DNA from 4 places in the Ferdinandcohnia sp. SAFN-114 genome. Region 4 is predicted to be linked to each of the others. Evidence: predicted binding sites of a transcription regulator. Region 4 holds the regulator's gene; each other region holds the start of a gene.
What was found. Region 4 encodes Rex, which represses fermentation and respiration genes when NADH is low (regulators of the CRP and FNR family bind a similar motif). Its sites were predicted from a motif close to TTGTGAAATATTTCACAA; they were not measured.
Positions count from the first base shown of each region.

Region 1: a site for Rex is predicted at 1,319-1,336, ahead of ACR65M_RS06745 (DUF2249 domain-containing protein). Genes of this name have one in related genera too.
Region 2: a site for Rex is predicted at 2,036-2,053, ahead of nadC (carboxylating nicotinate-nucleotide diphosphorylase). Genes of this name have one in related genera too.
Region 3: a site for Rex is predicted at 2,441-2,458, ahead of ACR65M_RS10970 (hemerythrin domain-containing protein). Genes of this name have one in related genera too.

Region 1 is NZ_JBPFDQ010000014.1:71,400-76,179, reverse strand. Features, by position in the region: gene ACR65M_RS06755 (DUF5316 family protein) at 1-134, opposite strand, end outside; gene ACR65M_RS06750 (molybdenum cofactor guanylyltransferase) at 275-880, opposite strand; gene ACR65M_RS06745 (DUF2249 domain-containing protein) at 1,030-1,260, opposite strand; gene ACR65M_RS06740 (hypothetical protein) at 1,462-1,599, shown strand; gene ACR65M_RS06735 (cyclic nucleotide-binding domain-containing protein) at 1,758-2,447, shown strand; gene ACR65M_RS06730 (DUF2249 domain-containing protein) at 2,569-2,820, shown strand; gene ACR65M_RS06725 (DUF2249 domain-containing protein) at 2,807-3,013, shown strand; gene ACR65M_RS06720 (heme-copper oxidase family protein) at 3,028-4,269, shown strand; gene ACR65M_RS06715 (metal-sulfur cluster assembly factor) at 4,285-4,584, shown strand.
Region 2 is NZ_JBPFDQ010000009.1:76,693-81,472, forward strand. Features, by position in the region: gene ACR65M_RS04760 (TRAP transporter permease) at 1-37, opposite strand, end outside; gene ACR65M_RS04765 (TAXI family TRAP transporter solute-binding subunit) at 62-1,069, opposite strand; gene nadC (carboxylating nicotinate-nucleotide diphosphorylase) at 1,149-2,009, opposite strand; gene ACR65M_RS04775 (aminopeptidase) at 2,278-3,510, opposite strand; gene ACR65M_RS04780 (DUF1648 domain-containing protein) at 3,686-4,180, shown strand; gene ACR65M_RS04785 (copper homeostasis protein CutC) at 4,289-4,780, shown strand, end outside.
Region 3 is NZ_JBPFDQ010000028.1:35,942-40,721, forward strand. Features, by position in the region: gene ACR65M_RS10955 (nitrate reductase subunit alpha) at 1-1,206, opposite strand, end outside; gene ACR65M_RS10960 (hypothetical protein) at 1,190-1,474, opposite strand; gene ACR65M_RS10965 (hypothetical protein) at 1,571-1,882, opposite strand; gene ACR65M_RS10970 (hemerythrin domain-containing protein) at 1,922-2,347, opposite strand; gene ACR65M_RS10975 (nitrate/nitrite transporter) at 2,673-4,175, opposite strand; gene ACR65M_RS10980 (ABC transporter ATP-binding protein) at 4,426-4,780, shown strand, end outside.
Region 4 is NZ_JBPFDQ010000072.1:4,804-9,583, reverse strand. Features, by position in the region: gene ACR65M_RS19745 (CPBP family intramembrane glutamic endopeptidase) at 1-385, shown strand, start outside; gene ACR65M_RS19740 (YdiK family protein) at 389-598, shown strand; gene tatC (twin-arginine translocase subunit TatC) at 634-1,383, opposite strand; gene ACR65M_RS19730 (twin-arginine translocase TatA/TatE family subunit) at 1,400-1,591, opposite strand; gene ACR65M_RS19725 (redox-sensing transcriptional repressor Rex) at 1,627-2,286, opposite strand; gene moaC (cyclic pyranopterin monophosphate synthase MoaC) at 2,315-2,797, opposite strand; gene ACR65M_RS19715 (ABC-F family ATP-binding cassette domain-containing protein) at 2,931-4,780, shown strand, end outside.

The sequences.
Region 1 (4,780 bases), on a different contig from region 4:
ATTCCAGCAAGTAAAAAACATATTATACCCAAAGTCCCAGAAATAACTGAATATGTTTCAAATTGACGAGTAGACAAACCAATTAATAGTAGAAGTCCAGAGGTTACTATACCTAAAATTAAGCCTACTCTCAAACATAATCCCTCCTTTAAGATAGCTCTGATATTATTATTTTATCACATTTTTCAGAAAATTATGAGTGTTAGACTTGAATAATAACAAAGACGTTGCGACCTAACATGGCAACGTCTTTTTGATACATATCGTGTGATCCTCAAATTGGCTTACGGTTTATTTTTTCATATTCAGCTTTATTATTGATATTCTCAAATTCCATACCTTGTAGCTGAAGATCTTGGTCGTTAACAAATTTTACATTGCAAGTGCCTAATAACTGTGTCATTTTTAATTTTTTATCTTTAAGTAATTGTTCTATCTTTTTTGCGACTCTAGCATGATACACGGCAATTAATGGCTGTTGTCTTTCATTGATAATGGGTACGATTGCATCAATACTTTGATCATTGGTAAAAGTAATAAGCTGCTTTACTAGATTGTCTGTAACAAAAGGCGTATCACAAGGTAAAATTACATACCAATCAGAGTTTGTTTTCTGCATGACTGTGAATATACCAGCGAGTGGTCCATTTCCCTGAAATTCAGGTAAATCCTGAATTATGGAAATCGAGGCTTCGTTTCGAAATTGCTCTTCTAATACAGGATGGCTCACAATATAAAGTTTGTCCACGTTATCTTTTAATGCATCAATTGCATATTCGTAAAAAGATTTATTTTGAAATTGCGCAAATGCCTTAGGGCTTCCGAATCTCCTTGATTCCCCCCCAGCCAAAAGAACACCTATGAATGTCGGTATTTTCATCAGTAAACACCCTTTTGATTTTTTCTTCATAGTAGCATGAATGAAACAGCCTACCAAACAAAAAAACATCATGAATCAAAAAAAGTGTAAACAAAGCCGTTAAAGACTATGCCTACACTATGTGAAAGATTGGAATCTGCGATTGATTTTTATTTTTTACCGATTGCAACGCGCCATACTTCAGGTCCCTGTTCAAGGTATTCCCAAGTGAATGCATCACCACGTTCGATCATAAACTGGTATTGGAGTGGTCTTGGATCGTGGTCATTTGATAGCTCCATGATTTCACCTGGTTGTAAACTATCAAATGTTCTAAAGATTGTTGGGTGCTTATCCTTCGGTGCATAATCTGGTGCGTTTACTTTCGCTGCAAATACCATATTAAAATTCCTCCTTTTGATTTATGGGTCCATTGTACCCGAGTCTTTTTAGACCATGTTGTGAAGCTAATCACTATTTACGTATGTTTTTTATCATATGAACCGAAAACTATGCGATAATTAGATTAAATGAATATCCCACGTAAACATCTTGTCATTCTTCATGATTGTGGAGTTTAAAAGAATTAACGGGGTGAACACATGAAGGAATTTGTAGGCAAATGTAAGGAATGTGAAAAAGAAATTTTTTGTTTAGATGGTTTTATTAATGGTGTTGTATTAGATGATAAAAATGGAATACTTTGCTTTAATTGCGCTGAAGAAAAGCATGATAACTAAGCTAGGAGTTTGACTCCTAGCTTTTTTGTGTCCAATTTTTGAACATTGTTGTCATCCTCACCGACTATGATTTAAATCACTGTTTTAAAAAGTGGAATTGTTACACTAAATGTTGAGTAACCGCATATATAGTTTATTTTGAACAAGGAGTGAGACAGATGGGATTGCCATCGATTCGTGAACAATTGAAAGGAGTACCCTTGTTTCGGGAACTAACATCAGAAGAACTCGACCCAATTGTAGAAATTTCACAGTCACGATTATATAAACAAAAGATGTTTATCTTTATGCAAGACGATCCACTTGATCGTGTATTTTTCATCCAATCTGGAAAAGTAAAAATTTACAAGTCTGATATGCATGGGAAGGAACAAATTGTTTCTGTTCTAGAAGCAGGAGAAATGTTTCCTCATGCTGGCTTTTTTCGAAAAGGCGGATATCCCGCACATGCCGAAGTAATCGAGGATTCAAATATCATCTTCACCCCCATTGATAAGTTTGAAGACATATTGCTAAAAAATCCTGAGCTTTGCATAAAAATTTTTAAAGTGCTTGGTGAAAAAATAATAGACCTCCAAAAACGTCTAGAAGAACAAATTTTGTTAAGCACCCAAGAGCAAATCATTATGCTTTTACTTCGTCTATGTAGGAGTAATGGTGAAAAGACTGGAAATCGCTTTAAACTTACAACTCATTTTACAAATCGAGAACTCGCTAATATGATCGGAACAACTCGTGAATCAGTTAGTCGAACGATTTCTGTTTTGAAAAAGAAACATATTGTTGACTTGACTACAGACGGTTATTACTTATTAGATCATATGAAACTGCATGATGAGATTTTCTAAAACTAAATTTCAGCTTAATTGACAATCCTAAATAAAATTTGCATTTGTGATTCAGGTCACAACGTTACTCATTGAAAATGATTATCATTAGTTTATAAACGTTGATAAGGGGGACTTTTAAGTGGAATCAAAAGTAGTGGAAGTAGATGTTAGGGAAGATCTTAAAAATAAGATTGAGCCATTTCAAAAGATTATGGAAGCCGTTAAACCTTTACAGGATGGAGATACATTCATCTTACATGCGCCATTCAAACCGACTCCTTTATTTCCTATTTTAAAGGCAAAAGGGTTTTCAAACGAGGTAGAGCAAATTGATAAAAAACATTGGAAGGTTACCTTTACTAAAGAGGTGTCAAATAATGCAATTAGATAATCGAGGTCTTGAGCCTCCTACACCAATGATGAGAACATTAAAGGCTCTCGAGAAACTAAACAAAGGTGAAACATTGACGATTATAAATGATCGTAGACCTATGTTTTTATATGAACAGCTTGAAGAACTTGGTTACAAGCATATAACAGAACCACATCCTGAAGGCGGCTTTCAAATTAAGATTACAAAATAAGGAGCTGCTTGATCATGATACATCAATTATCAAATGAAACAAATATCCGGCTACCACTTTCTTTTATTTTATTTAGTGTTGCGGCATTGTTCACATCCCAAGTCATCCTCCTATTCAATGGACATATGGTGATTGATGGGAACTTTAGAACCCCTGCCATTCTATCATCAGCTCATTTACTTATTCTTGGTTGGGCCTTAATGGTTGCGATGGGGGCAATGTATCAGCTTGTACCGGTAGCATTTTTGACTCCGATTTGGAGTGAAAAATTTGGATTTATTCAATTTTGGATAACGGCAATTGGATTTGGCGGATTTGGTATCACTCTTTCTTTTTCACCAGCCATTTCTATTTTTACAGGATCACTCGCTGTAATTGGAATATTATTATTTCTTGTTCAAATGTTTATGACAATGAAAAAACAGGCAAAGAAAAACATTCTAACTGCTTTTGTTGGTAGTGCTCTATTTTGCTTGTTACTCACTATTTCATTAGGAATACTATTGATTGTTAATTTAGGTGCGGGAATAGCCCACCTAGATCATTTTGCTGTTCTAAAAAGTCATATTCTACTAGGGGTGGCAGGATGGTTTACATTTTTAATTTTCGGCTTTTCTTATAAAATGGTCCCTATGTTTTCGTTAGCTCACGGATTTTCGATGAAATTATCAAGTTGGGTCTATACTATTTACGCCATCGGACTTGTCGTAACCATTTGCAGCTTTATTACTGAAGTGAACTTATTGTTACAGGTTGGTATGGTTTTGCTTTTTGCAGGTTTCGCCTTATTTTCTTACCATATTTCCACTATCATCAAGGTTAGATTAAAGAAAAAGCTTGATAAACCATTTATTTTTTCATTAATTGCCATTTGTTTTGGCTTAGTTATTCACTTTTTTGGAATGGTTATTGCGTTCCTACCAGGGCATTACGAAATTTATGGCGTCCTTGTCTTTCTTTATATTTTCTTGTGGATTGCTGGTAGCATTCTTGGCTATTTATATAAAATTATTCCTTTTCTTTGGTGGACACATAAATATAGCAAACTGATTGGTAAACGTGATGTACCTACTTTAAAACAAATGATTGATGAAAAAATGGCAGTTCCCATTTTTACAGGTTTCATTACTGGATGTGTTGTCGTAATTTTAGCCATTGCAACTAGACAATTGCTTATCTTTTCAGTTGGCCAAAGCATTGTTGTCACTTCAACATTCTTTTTCAGTTACAGCATTATAAGGGTTCTATTTAAATAAAAGGGGAGAAACATAATGGAATTAAAAGAAAAAATCCTTGAGCAGTTAAAACAAGTGATTGACCCTGAATTAAATATTAATGTTGTTGATTTAGGACTTATTTATGAAATTAATATTAAAGAAAATAATAATGTGTATATTGAAATGACGCTAACTACACCTGGTTGCCCACTACATGATAGTATTACCAGTGGAGTAAAGCATGCAGTTGCCTACCTTGAAGAAGTAAATGATATAGAGGTTTTAATGGTATGGCATCCTGCTTGGTCCCCTGAGCGGATGTCTGAAGCTGCCATGAAGCAACTCAGAGGTTAACTATATTTAGCAAAATGCAGGGGATTTCACATTCTTAGATTGTTTCGTTATACTTAAGAAAAGCGCAAGGCGCCGTATTTCGGCGACAAGCATAAGACGAGCGCTTACGAAGGTGTTCTATACCTTCAGAAGCGATTGGCTTATGACCTCGAGCCGATGGCACCTGGAGCTAGACACCTTTTAAATAAGCTATTTC
Region 2 (4,780 bases), on a different contig from region 4:
CAGAAAAGGTTCTAGTTATATAATTTGTAAAGCCCATTATCTCGGGAACTCCCTTCTAAATTTAATGGATTAGTCCTTTTTCTACGAAAAATTTCTTTGCACCAGGATGAAGAGGGACCTTCCCAACTTTGCTAAAGTTTTCGTCTGATAGCTTCTTAAATTCCTTATGGACTGTGCCTAGATATTCTACATTTTCATAGATAGCCTTTGTAACGCGATACACTTCTTCTTCAGGAACATCCTTGTGAACAATTAAAATAGCAGGGGTATATAGGGTGTGTATATCTTGATTTAAAAAATTATAACTCCCTGCCGCTATTGTACCTAGCTCCATTCCTAGCTTATCTGCTACATCTTGAAGTATATCTTGGTCCATCGAAATAAATTTCATGTCATTTGTGATGGCCGCCTCTAAAATATCACTGGATGGGACGGATACTGCATCTCCTGTTGTATCGATTCGATTATCTCCCATCAATTCAAACGTTTTTGAACCACTTAAATGATCAACAGAACCACCCCAAGATGCTATATCTTTATAGGTTACATCGTACTCTTGTAAAATCGTTCGGGTTATGATTTCACCCGCAGAGCCTCTTTGGTCAACTGCTAGCCGCATCGGTGCTTCCTTTTGAATCACCTCGTCCAATGAATCGAATTCCACGTCAGCTCGTGCGATTAATTGATAATAGTTAGCAGGAATCACCACACTAATCGCCCGTATATCTGGATAGGCTTCTTTATAAGGTTCTGTTCCACTAAATGCTGCGTAAGCTGTCATGGCATAGGAGATACCATAAGGGACCGTGTTTGTTCCAACACTAGCCGGATTCTCAACAATTCCGCCAGGCTCAACCGTAATAAGTGAACCTTTATTTTCACGACGAATCGACTCGGCGATACCTTCTGTAAAAACAGACCATGCGCCACCTGTCCGTCCGCCAATAATAGTCGTTCGAATATCGCCAGTATCAGAGACAGACACCGCACCAACTTTATTCAAGCAACCTGCTAAAAGAATACTGCTAATTAAAAGTAAGAAAGAATAAATCCAATTTTTTTTAGACATTCACAATACCCCCAAAGGTCATGCTACCCGAGTTCCACTCGTACTTTTAACAAGTCAGATGTACTCGGGTAGCATATCATCATTCATTGAAAGAAGATTTCTTGTTACCTTCTTTTACTTGCAAGCTAATATCAAGGGCTTTTACTGAATGGGTTAAAAATCCTAATGATATATACTGGACACCGGTACCGGAATAGGTGGCTAAATTATCTAAAGTTATTCCGCCAGAGGCTTCGGTGATGATTCCCTTTGGTACTAACTTTGTGAAGTCATTCACTTCTTCAGGGCTACGATTATCGAACATAATCACATCTGCTCCAGCTTCCACAGCTTCCAAGACTTCTTCTTTGTTTTCCGTTTCAACTTCAATCTTTACCATATGGCCAATTTTTTCGCGTACCGCTTCAACCGCTTTTGTAATCGAACCGCAATAGGCGATATGGTTATCCTTAATCATAACCCCATCATAGAGCCCAAAACGGTGATTTTTGCCACCACCCGTTACAACTGCATACTTATCAAGCATACGAAGTCCTGGAATGGTTTTTCTAGTATCACAAATACGAATGGAAGGGTCGTTTAAAGCTTCTACACATCTGTTTGTAACGGTTGCAATTCCACTCATTCGTTGGATAAGGTTCAGTATCACTCTTTCACCAGTGAGTAGGTGGGATGTCGGTCCACTTACTGTTGCGATTGAATCGCCAGCATAAACATAATCTCCGTCAGAAAAACGAAGCTCGACTCCAATGGTAGAATCTAATAAGCGATAGGCTTCCTTAATAATGGCTAATCCAGAAATAATTCCTTCCTCTTTAGCAATAAATACGCCTTGACTTGTTTGTTCAATTGGGAAAATTGATTGACTTGTTACATCCAGTTCACCTAAATCTTCAAGTAAGAACTCCTGTAACATTTTACGCAATTTTAATAGATTCATAGTTTTTCCTCCTAGGATAAATAAGTTTGATAATAATTTCACAAACTTAGGTAAGGTAATTTTTGGTTATAAAAAGTTTAAGAGATACATCTGGAAATACAAGTGTCTTGTCATCTATATTTACATAATACTATCTAAATTTCAATAGCATCAATAAATAAAATTATTGGCTATTTTATAATTAAAAAGAAAAAAACACCACTGGAAGAGAAAATCCTCCAATGATGCCTATATATGACTTGTTAAATTTACTAGAGACAATATTATATTAGAATGCCCAGTCCCCTTTACGGAAAACGGGTTCGATGGTTCCATCAGTCGTAATGCCGTCGATGTCCATTTCACCTGAACCGACCATGAAGTCAACGTGTGTGATACTTGAGTTTGCTCCTTTTATTACAAGCTCTTCCCGCGACATTGTTTTACCACCTTCAATACAGAAGGCATATGCGTTTCCGATTGCAAAGTGATTGGAGGCATTTTCATCAAAAAGAGTATTGTAAAACAGAATTTTTGATTGTGAAATAGGTGAACTATGTGGAACTAACGCAACCTCACCTAAATAGTGACTGCCTTCATCTGTTTCCACAAGGCGTTTGAGTGTGTCTTCACCAGCTTCAGCCTTTACATCCACGATTCGTCCATTTTCAAATGTGAGCGTAAAGTTATCAATTAAGCTTCCCCCGTAATTGAGTGGCTTCGTGCTGCTTATATAACCATTTACACCTTCTTTCGCAGGAACGGTGAAGACCTCCTCTGTTGGCATATTGGCTACGAATTGAATATTTTGTTCGTTTTCACCACCACCGCCAATCCAAACGTGACCCTCAGGAAGTTCTACCATCAAGTCAGTTCCAGGTGCTGTATAATGCAATTTTTTATATTTTTTCTTGTTTAAGTACTCCACTTTTGCATGCAAAGTTGCATTGTGATCCTTCCATGCTTGTACGGGATTTTCCGTATCTACACGAGTTGCTTGGAATATCGCTTCCCATAACTTTTCAACTTGTTCTGCAGAGGAGAGGTCTGGGAATACTTTTTCAGCCCAGCTTTCTGATGGCACAGCAATAACGGACCAGCTTACTTTATCAGCTTGAGAATAATTTCGGTATTTTTCCAGTGCTTGACCAGCAGTTTTATTTGCATTGGCAATGCGCTCAGGATTGACACCTTTCAGTAAATCTGGATTTGATGAAATGATAGACAAAAAGGCAGCTCCGTTTTCAGCGAGTTCTTCCATTCCTTTCGCTTTCCACATTGGGTAATCCAGGAATGCTTCATCTGGTGCTAAATCAAAGCGAGTGCGTGTAATTTCGTCATCATTCCACTCGACATATACATTTCTTGCTCCGGCCTCATAAGCTTTTTTTACAACTTTTCTAACATATTCTACAGCTGAGATAGGTGCATTGATAAGTAGGTTTTGTCCTTGCTGTACATTAACACCTACACGCACAGCTAAGTCAGCATATTTCTCTAACATTTGTTCGAACGTACTCATATGTATTCTCCTTTGCAACGTGCTATTAACCTAACACGATTGTGTTATATTTCTTTTTTAGTGTAACAGATACAATATCAACCATGAAATACATTTTTATGAAATTAATGTCTTAAATTGAAACCCTTACCACCCCTTCATCGTATTAAAAGTATGAGGAAGGAGTGGTTTTTTTATGTCCAACAAACCAGTGCTTAAACTCCCAAAAACAATATCTGAAAGAATACTAGAAACGCTATCAATTTTATTTTTAGTTGGTATTTATGTTTACATCATCGTAAGTTGGGGTGAAATCCCGGATCGAGTACCTACCCACTTTAATATCTCTGGTGAGCCAAATAGCTGGGGTGGTAAAGGTAGTGTTCTCATCCTCCCAATCATTGCAACCTTTTTATTCAAGACCATGTTTATCTTGAGTAAGTTTCCGCATATTCATAATTACCCTGTTGAGGTGACACCCGAAAACGCAGAAGGCATATATAGAGCATCTCGAAAAATGCTCGTCGTGATGAATTTCCTTCTTACGTTTTTCCTAGTGATTGGTGCATTGGAAATGATTAACGTCGCCCAAGGAAATGAAGGTCTAGGCATGTGGTACATGATTGGTTTTTTTGTGTCTCTTTTTGGGACAATGGGGTATTATATGTACAAGATGTTTAAAATAAGGTAAGTGGGGAAGAGTGTCAAAGTGACCAGAGGGACGGTTCTCTTGGTTCCTTATAAGGACCATAAGAACCGTCCCCGCGGTACCAAATTACATAAAAGGTAGGAAATAAACATGTTACTTGAAATTATTGTACAAGACGCAGTAGATGCAAGAATGGCCGAAGAACATGGTGCAAATCGTTTAGAATTAGTAACGGCAATGACAGAAGGAGGTTTAACACCTTCGTATGGAATTATAAAGGATGTTGTTCTAGCGGTCTCCATTCCTGTTCATGTTATGATTCGTCCTCATGGGTACTCATTTATATATTCAGAGGAAGATAAGCGAGTGATTTTGGAAGATATAAAGGTTTGTAAGGACCTTGGTGCCACAGGAATTGTTTTTGGTTCATTAACGGAAAGCGGAGAGATTGATGAAGCCTTTCTTGACATAGTGATTGCAGCAGCGGATGGAATGAAAATTACCTTCCACCGTGCAATTGATGAAGCAAAGGATATTATTGAGGCATATAAGACCCTTCAAAAATATAGTGATTCTATCCAAACGGTATTAACCTCTGGAGGAGCGCCAAAGGCGTTAGAAGGTGTAGAAAATCTTAAGGAA
Region 3 (4,780 bases), on a different contig from region 4:
ATTCCATTTCGAGCTACTATCCCATCTGAATCCTTGACTTCCATTTGGCACGGCGATTTGATTAGAGTTCTCGTCCCAAACGACTGTCTTCCATTCACCAAGCTCGTGTTCATTGGAAAAATCAGATGCACGCAGGAACCGGTCTGAACGGTAGTTCTCTCCTTTTTTAGTAAGGGTAATCAGAAACGGTAAATCTGTGTATTGCTTCGCATAATCACGGAAATAAGGTGTTTCTTTATCGACATAAAATTCTTTTAAAATGACATGAGTCATAGCCATTGCAAGTGCTCCATCTGTCCCTGCTTTGGCAGGCAACCAGATATCAGCGAATTTATCATACTCCGCATAGTCTGGACTTACTCCAACTACTTTCGTTCCGTTATAGCGTGCTTCCACCATAAAGTGTGCGTCAGGGGTTCTTGTTTGCGGAATATTCGTACCCCAGATAATGAAATATTTTGTATTGTACCAGTCACCGCTTTCTGGCACGTCAGTTTGATCGCCCCAAACCTGTGGAGATGCTGGCGGCAAATCTGCATACCAATCATAGAAACTAAGAATGGTTCCACCGATTAGCGATAAGAATCTTGTTCCACCAGAATAACTCACCATCGACATCGCTGGAATCGGGCTGAAACCTACTACCCGGTCGGGACCATATTTTTTAATCGTATAAATGGTCGATGCTGCAATCATTTGGCATATATCTTTCCAATTTCCTCTTACGAAACCACCTCTACCGCGGGCGGATACGTATGATTGACGTTTTTCAGGATTGGTGACGATATTTTCCCAAGCTTGTACAGGGTTATCCGCTTTATTAAGCTCATCCTTCCAAAGAGCGAGAAGGTCACCACGTATATATGGATATTTCACTCGAGTAGGGCTGTATGTATACCATGAAAAGCTTGCACCACGTGGGCATCCGCGGGGCTCGTAATCTGGGAAATCATCACCAGTAGATGGATAGTCTGTTTGCTGAGTTTCATAGGCAATGATTCCATCCTTCACATGGATCTTCCAGCTACATGAACCTGTACAGTTCACCCCATGTGTGGAACGGACAATCTTATCATGGGCCCAGCGATTGCGATAAATTGATTCCCAGTCACGCGGGCGTGGATTTTCTTCTGTCCAACCATCGTTAATACGCTCTCCACGCACTAAATGCTTTAGCGAGTGGAAGAGACTATTCTGTTTTGCCAAAGTCTCCATCCCTTCCCTTTAGAATATTTGCCAATGGGTTAAAATCTTCACCCACTAACCTGAAGCTTTGCGTTCCCGCTTGGAATTCTTCGAGGAAGACTTTCCAGCTTGATGCATTTGCTGCGGCGAGAATAAGTCGCTGAAGTGTACTAATATCCTGGATTTGATAGATTTCTTCAATTATTTTTCCAGGGATGTCACCAAATCTCATTCTTAGAACAGCAATCAAATCTTCCCGATCATCAATTAACAATACGTCATTCTCCATTGAAAACAATCAATCAACCCCTTCTTTTTTAATAGAACCTATCACTCTTTGTTCCTTGAAAGTATTAGAGTCAGTAGAATTTTTATACTAATAGCTCTATAGTTTAATCATCTTGTAATAGTCGGAAATCAACTGATTCTTGCATTTCTCTGCAGTTTCCTTAAAGAAGCTCATAACCTCTTCATCCGGATTCTCTGCCTGTTCAAAACTTACGAAGCCTGTGACAGCTTGTGAAAATGATTCAGAGAATCGCAAAGTGAGCTCAAACCCTTTTTCCTGCTTCACAACCGTGGCGTAGATGTCATAAGAATGAATGTTATATGCTAAAAATGTTTCAACCATCTTCTTATATAAGTTGGGAGCCGCAAAACGCAGCATCTTTTCCTCAATTACATCTTTTTTACCCATTTACATCCCCTTTCCTCTATTTCCTAATTTTTCATTTTATTATTCGTTAGATGCTAGCAGTTTATTCATTTCATCATCATTATGGATTTCATCGATGATAATTAGGCTATCTAGTAGTGGAATCATCCGGTAATCCGCTTCTTGTGTCTCAAGGCTTTTCTTCATCGTTGCAACTATGCGGCGCATTAAATCATGGTCACGGGTTAATTGATTCACTAGTTTTTCAAGTTTCGGGTTTTGTTCAATTATTTCTTTGTACAATCCTTCTTCTTCGGAATCCGCATGCTTGAGTGTTCTTGATTCCCAATGGTCAATTGCAATCTCCGCCACTTGTAATGCTTTTTCCTTATCTCCTTGTTCAACACACTTTCTAAATAGATTTCTAAGCTCCTTCGCTTCATGAAGTGCCGCCTCGTGTATCGCTGAATGAGAATCTGTTTTTCGTAAACTTGGTCCTGTTGACATAACTATCATCCTTTCATCATTTACAAAAGATTATTTTTTCTTCCTTCATAATCCTTTCCATCTTAATTCCCGTTAAACTTACGAGCTTACATTTTGCGAAAAATGTCATAAATTTGGGTTGCGAGTTAGTTGGAGTTGAAAAAGGGGTGTTTTCGAATTGGGGTTAATTTCGTAAATCGTAGATATGCGTTTTATTTTGGATAATTGCGCTTTATTTCGTGGATTTGCGTGTTATTTTTTGTAATTGCGTTTTATTATTAATATTTGCGTTATAAAGTGGTTCCACCATCATAAAAAGAGCCGAGGTTTGAACCCCAGCCCTTTATCATGTCTCCTGTTTTTCAGTCAAGTCGTTAAAGAGACCAACATAATATTTAACCTCGCCGGCTTCATTTTTCACTTCACTAATGGTTAGCCATTCTCGATAAAGCTCTTTGTTTTTTCGTCGATTCCAAATCTCTCCCTGCCAGAATCCCTTCGAGCGAATTGAATCCCACATTTGTTCATAAAACGCAGCATCATGCTTTCCTGAACGGAGAATACTTGGGGATTTTCCGATTGCTTCGTTCGGTTCGAATCCGGTAACCGTTGTGAATGCATGGTTAACTTTTTGAATAATGCCTTTCGGATTCGTAACCATCATTCCTTGAGCAACATTCTCGATAAGCTTTGCCTCAAGTTGAATTCTTTCCGTATAGAACATCCACACAACGAATACAGAGCTTAATAGTGCAAACATCGCGAGTGACATAAACCCGATCGCATAGTGTCCCGTCATACCAAACACAATTGAGAGAACAATTGGTGGGAAGAAACCACCTAATCCCCCCATTGCCGACACAATTCCGTTTACAATCCCAGCTTGCTTCGAAAAGTAATATGGGACGAGCTTGAAGATTGTTCCGTTCCCAATTCCCGCAAATATAGAGATGAGTAAACAGCCTATAGTGTATAAAACAATATCCGGTGTAAACGCCAAGAGCACGCCTGCGAACGTGATCACATTAAAAACAATAAACAAAATGAGATACGGATTAAACTTGTCCCCAAGCCAACCCCCAACTGGTCTTAAAAGGGTAGCGAGTGTAATAAACCCAGCTGTTCGTAATCCTGCGTCGACCGAGCTTAATCCAAAATGAGTGACTAAAAAGTTCGGCAAGTACACTGTAAACGCAACAAAAGAGCCAAAGGTTACAAAATAAAATAAGCTGATGAACCAAAGCTTTTCATTTTTATAAACGCTTTTTATCTGTTCACTTAATGGTTTATTTACTTTAGGTTCATTACGGTCACCAAGCAAAAAGTTTAAAAGTGCAAATAAAATGACAGGTATTAAAAACAAGCGAACCGTACTTTGCCACCCAATGCTAATTGCAAGCGCTGGTGCTGCAAATGAAGTGATTGCAGTACCAATATTACCTGCACCATAAATCCCGTTGACAAATCCATGACGTTCCTTCGGATAGTACTTCGGTAAGGAAGTAACCCCAATCGAAAACAGGGCTCCCCCAATACCGAGAAGAAGTCCTCCTAGAATCAAATCAAACATGGAATCAGCAATACTGATATAAAAAATAGGAAGGATCAGGATAACAAATCCAAGGAAAAACAACCATCTGGCCCCAAATTTATTTGTCCAATATCCTAATAGTATTCGCAACAGTGAACCCAAGATGACAGGAACGGCCGTAACCATAGCGGTCTGGTTATCGGTTAAAGGTATATCCTGCTTAATGCTCGACATCAAGGAAGAAAGAATCACCCACACCATAAAACCTACAACCAAACTTGAGGTTTGAAGTGGCAACTGCAACTTTTGCGTCTTCATACTTTCGTACTCCTCCTCCAAACAATCTATATGTATTTTCCCTAGTTTACGGAATTTCAAGAAAATCAAACATACTTTTTTCTCGTGAGTCAGAGGTGGGTCAAGGGGACAGGTCCACTGTCCCAGGAAAAAAATGGTGGGTCAAGGAACCTGTCCCTGTGTCCCAGATGACAATTGTCATGTAGGTTGATGACATTATCCACTAATTTTGGTGGTCCTTTGGTTTTACAATGATGGTGGAGGTGTTTTTATGGAATCTATTATTGGAGTAAACCAAGTTAGTAAGTTGTTTAAAAACAAGATGGCTGTTAATCAGGTTTCCTTTTCAATTCAAAAGGGTGAGGTTGTTGCTATTCTAGGGCCAAATGGGGCTGGGAAAACAACAACCATAATGATGATGCTTGGGCTATTGGAGCCAAGTGATGGGAGTGTTCAATTATTTGGGAGTCATCCAAAGAAACAAGCCGTACGGGAGAAAATCGGAGCATTGCTGCAAGAGGTAAGTGTGATTGATGCACTAAAGGTACGGGAAGTTATCCAGCTTTTTAGAAGTTATTATCCACACCCTTTATCATATGAGGAACTAGTTGCTTTTACTGGATTTA
Region 4 (4,780 bases):
CCAAGAAATTATGGCCTTGGTAAAATCCCTACCACTGCTTATAATCGTAGTTTCCATTATTGGGCCAATCCTTGAGGAAATTATCTTTCGCCAAATTATTTTTGGTTCCTTATATAAAAAATTTAACTTTTTCATTTCTGCCCTGATTAGTTCGTTAATCTTTGCAGTAGTGCATATGGACTTTACGCATATTCTGATTTATACAGCGATGGGCTTTACCTTTGCCTTCCTTTATGTACGGACAAAACGGATTATCGTTCCAATCTTTGCACATGTTGCAATGAATACTTTTGTTGTAGTGGTTCAAACGATTTTTGCAGATGATATAGAAAGGATCATGAAGCAAGCCGAGAAGCTGCAACAGACATTTATTGGAGGCTTTTAATTTATGCGAAGAACTTCACCTTTTGTAATGGGCATCATTTACACGCTAATGGGGATTCTGTTTACCTATATTGCGATTAATAGTGCAACAGAGACCGTTTGGAACTTCTCTACCATCCTTCTAGCACTTGTCGCAACATTCGACTTTGGTGTGGCTATCCGAATGTTTGTCCTTCACAGTAAAATAAAAAAGATCTCAAAAACAAAAAAATAACCTCACAACGGAGGTTATTTTTTTTATAGATTTCCCTACTCTATCGAATTTGCCGCTTCCATTTCTGCTTTTAGTGCCTTCCTGTAGGCACTTTTTGATACAAGAATACTGATTTCATATAATCCGAATAACGGTACTGTAACCATTAAATGCGAGATTATTTCAGGAGGTGTGATTAAACCTCCGATGACTAATAGAATAAAATACGCGAACTTTCGTATTTTAGATAGAAACATCGGTGTTACTATTCCCAATCTTGTTAAAAACATCACAATAACCGGCAGTTGAAACAAAAAGCCAAACGGTAAAGTCAATTGCAACAGGAATTGAAAATATTCGTTAATTCCAATCACCTGATTTATATCAAGGCGTTCCGCTAACCTTGTCATAAAGTTCACTACAAACGGGAACAAAATAAAGTAGGAGAAAGAAACTCCTATTAGAAAAAGGATTACCGAAAGCGGAATATAACTCAAGGTTACCTTTCTTTCCTTTTCATATAAGCCAGGACTGATGAAGGCCCAAAGCTGATAAAGGAGAAAAGGAGATGAGATAACAAGGGCAATGATAAAAGCAAATTGCATATAGATTTTAATTGGATCTGTCATACGAAAAGCATTCATTGTCAGCTCTTTTGCTTCCTCTGCATTTTGCAAATAGAGAATAACTGGCTCTGCGAGAAAAAAGCTTCCTAATGCAACAATGAAGAAGAAAACGACTACGTAGATCAGTCGTTTTCGTAACTCTCCAATATGATCATAGACGGACATTTCTTTTTCATTCATGTGACTCATCCTATCATTACTTCACATCTTGAGTTTCATTCTTCTTAACATCATCATCGTCATCGTCTGCTAAACCTTTTGTTGCGTTTTTAAACTCACGCAATGTATTACCCGCTGCTTTTCCTAGTTGAGGCAACTTCTTCGGTCCAAAGATTAATAACGCTGCAAATACAATCAATAAAATACTACCAAATCCAAGACTTCCCACTGTAAGTCACCTCCCTACAATTATAAGATCTATTATTATTCTTCACTTGAATCATTTGAATCATTTGAATAATGCTTTAAGAAATATACAAGGGCTTGTAGTTCTATGGCCAAATCAATATGGTGAACCCGAATATGTTCAGGCACATTGATTCGTGCTGGGGTAAAATTAAGAATACCCTTGATCCCTTTATTAACCAAGCGGTCTGTAATCGACTGAGCTGCCCCAACCGGCACCGTTAGAATAGCCACCGTTACATCATCAGGCAATTCTTTTTCCAGGTCATCAAGATGGTGTACCTTTACTCCACCAATACTACTACCTACCTTATTATAATCCACATCAAACGCAAGCTCAATTTTTGTATTATTATTTTTTGAAAAATTATAATGTAAAAATGCTGTACCTAAATTCCCTACACCGATTAGAGTAACCTTCGTTAACTCGTCTTGATCTAAGGTCTTACTAAAAAAGGATAATAAATAATTGACATTATAACCATACCCTTTTTTTCCCAATGCTCCGAAATAAGAAAAATCTCTCCTAATTGTTGCGGAATCAACCTTAACCGCATCACTTAGTTCTGCAGATGAAACCCTCTGTTTTCCTGAGGCATGCAAATTTTTCAAAAATCGATAGTAAAGTGGCAGCCTTTTGGCAGTTGCTTGTGGTATTTTTGATTGTTCAAGATTCACCTTAATTCCTCCACTAACTTGGAACTAACTATAGCTCCCTTATAAAATCTCCGTTCTTTCCACCTGTTTTTTCAGCCAAATAAGTTGGTCCAATGACCATTCCTTTATCAACCGCTTTACACATATCATAGACAGTTAGCGCACAAACAGATGCAGCAGTAAGTGCTTCCATTTCGACACCTGTACTACCCTTTGTTTTAACTGAAACCGTGATATTTAAAATATATTCATCTTGGATTGTCCAGCTAAAACGTATATCAACGCCCTTTAATGCCAATGGATGACACATCGGAATTAACTCTGACGTCTTTTTGGCTGCCATAATCCCGGCAACCTGAGAAACAGCAAGGACATCACCCTTACTAACCTCATTATTTATTATTTGCTCATAAATGATTTTATTTACAGTAATACTTGATTTTGCAATTGCTGTACGGACAGTATCTGCTTTTTCCGTAATGTCGACCATCTTGGCACGACCTTGCTCATTAAAATGGGTAAATGATGACATAAACAAACCCTCCCATAAACTATACACTATTTTAACACATCTGTCTTTGATACATCTGTGAACAATATCATTGCAGTTGCTCTAATTAAACAATATAAGATACACTGATGATAGAAACAAGAGGTGAAATAACATGATTTTACTACAAGTAAATCAGCTCAAAAAGTATTTTGCTGCTGATCTTATATTATCGAATATAAAGTTAGAAGTACAAACTCGTGACCGTATTGCCATCGTTGGACGAAACGGTGCTGGAAAATCAACACTTTTAAAAATTATTGCTGGCCATATGTCTCATGATGGCGGTGAAATTATCAAACCGAAAAGTGTTACCATTGATTACCTCGCTCAGAATACAGGACTTGAATCGAGTTTGACCATCTGGGAGGAAATGCTAACTGTTTTTGCCTCCTTACAAAAGCTTGAAAAAGACCTTAGAGACTTAGAGGTTAAAATGGGAGACCCATCCCTCTTTGAAAATCCGGATGATTACCAAAAATTACTTGAAGAATATGATCAGCTACAGGTTGATTTTAAGGAAAAGGGAGGCTATCAATACGAAGCTGATATTCGATCCATTCTACATGGTTTTAATTTTACAGAAGAAGACTACCAAACCAAAATATCCAGCTTAAGCGGCGGTCAGAAGACACGCCTTGCCCTTTGTAAACTATTACTAACCAAGCCTGATCTGTTAATCTTGGACGAGCCTACTAACCACCTTGATATCAACACACTTACGTGGCTAGAACAATATCTACAAGGATATCCTGGAGCACTATTAATCGTATCCCATGACCGATACTTCCTTGATAAAGTGGTCAACCAAGTTTATGAAATTTCAAGACACACAAGCACCAGATATGTCGGGAACTATAGCAACTATTTAAAACTCAAGGCTGAAAACTACGAACTTGAGTTGAAAAAATATGAAAAACAACAAGAAGAAGTGGAAAAGCTAAAGGATTTCATCGCAAAAAACCTAGTTCGAGCTTCAACCACCAAGCGTGCCCAAAGTAGACGAAAGCAACTTGAAAGAATGGAGCTAATGGACAGGCCGTTAGGTGATGAAAAGTCAGCTTCCTTCCGATTTGAAATCGAGAGGCAAAGTGGAAATGACGTACTAAGTGCAAAAGATATCACCGTTTCGTACGAAAAAGGCAAACCGATTATCAAAAATATTAATTTCAATATTTACCGTGAAGATAGCATCGCTTTAGTGGGTCCAAACGGAATCGGAAAATCAACCTTACTAAAAGCAATTATTGAAAAACTCGACAACGTAGAGGGAACATTTCGCTTTGGTTCACATGTGACCATCGGTTACTATGATCAACAACAAGCGGACCTCAACTCGAACAAGCGAGTTTTAAATGAATTATGGGACGAATACCCTCTTAAAACTGAAAAAGAAATCCGTACGGTTCTTGGAAACTTTCTCTTCTCAGGGGATGATGTGTTAAAAACCGTTTCAACCTTAAGTGGTGGCGAGAAAGCAAGACTTGCCCTTTCGAAGCTAATGATGGAGAAATCTAATTTTCTCATTCTTGACGAGCCTACCAACCACTTAGACCTTGATAGTAAGGAAGTACTTGAAAATGCTCTAATTGATTATCCCGGTACAATCCTTTTTGTTTCCCATGACCGATATTTTATTAACCGCATTGCAACAAAAGTGTTTGAGTTATCTAATGAAGGACTTACAGAATACTTAGGTGATTATGACTACCACCTTGAAAAGAAGTTTGAAATGGAGGAACTCGCAAGGCTAGAAGCCCAAGAGTCAAAGAACACCAAACGTGAAGTGGTCCAAGAAAAGACATCCTATGAACAAGAAAAACAATTAAAGAAGCTTGAGCGTCAAAGAAAACGCAGAATCGAAGAAATCGAGTTGGAAATTTCAACAATCGAAGAAAAAATCGAAGAAAATGAACAGCTTCTCTGTGATCCAGAAGTCTATCAAAATCATGAGGAAGTTCAACG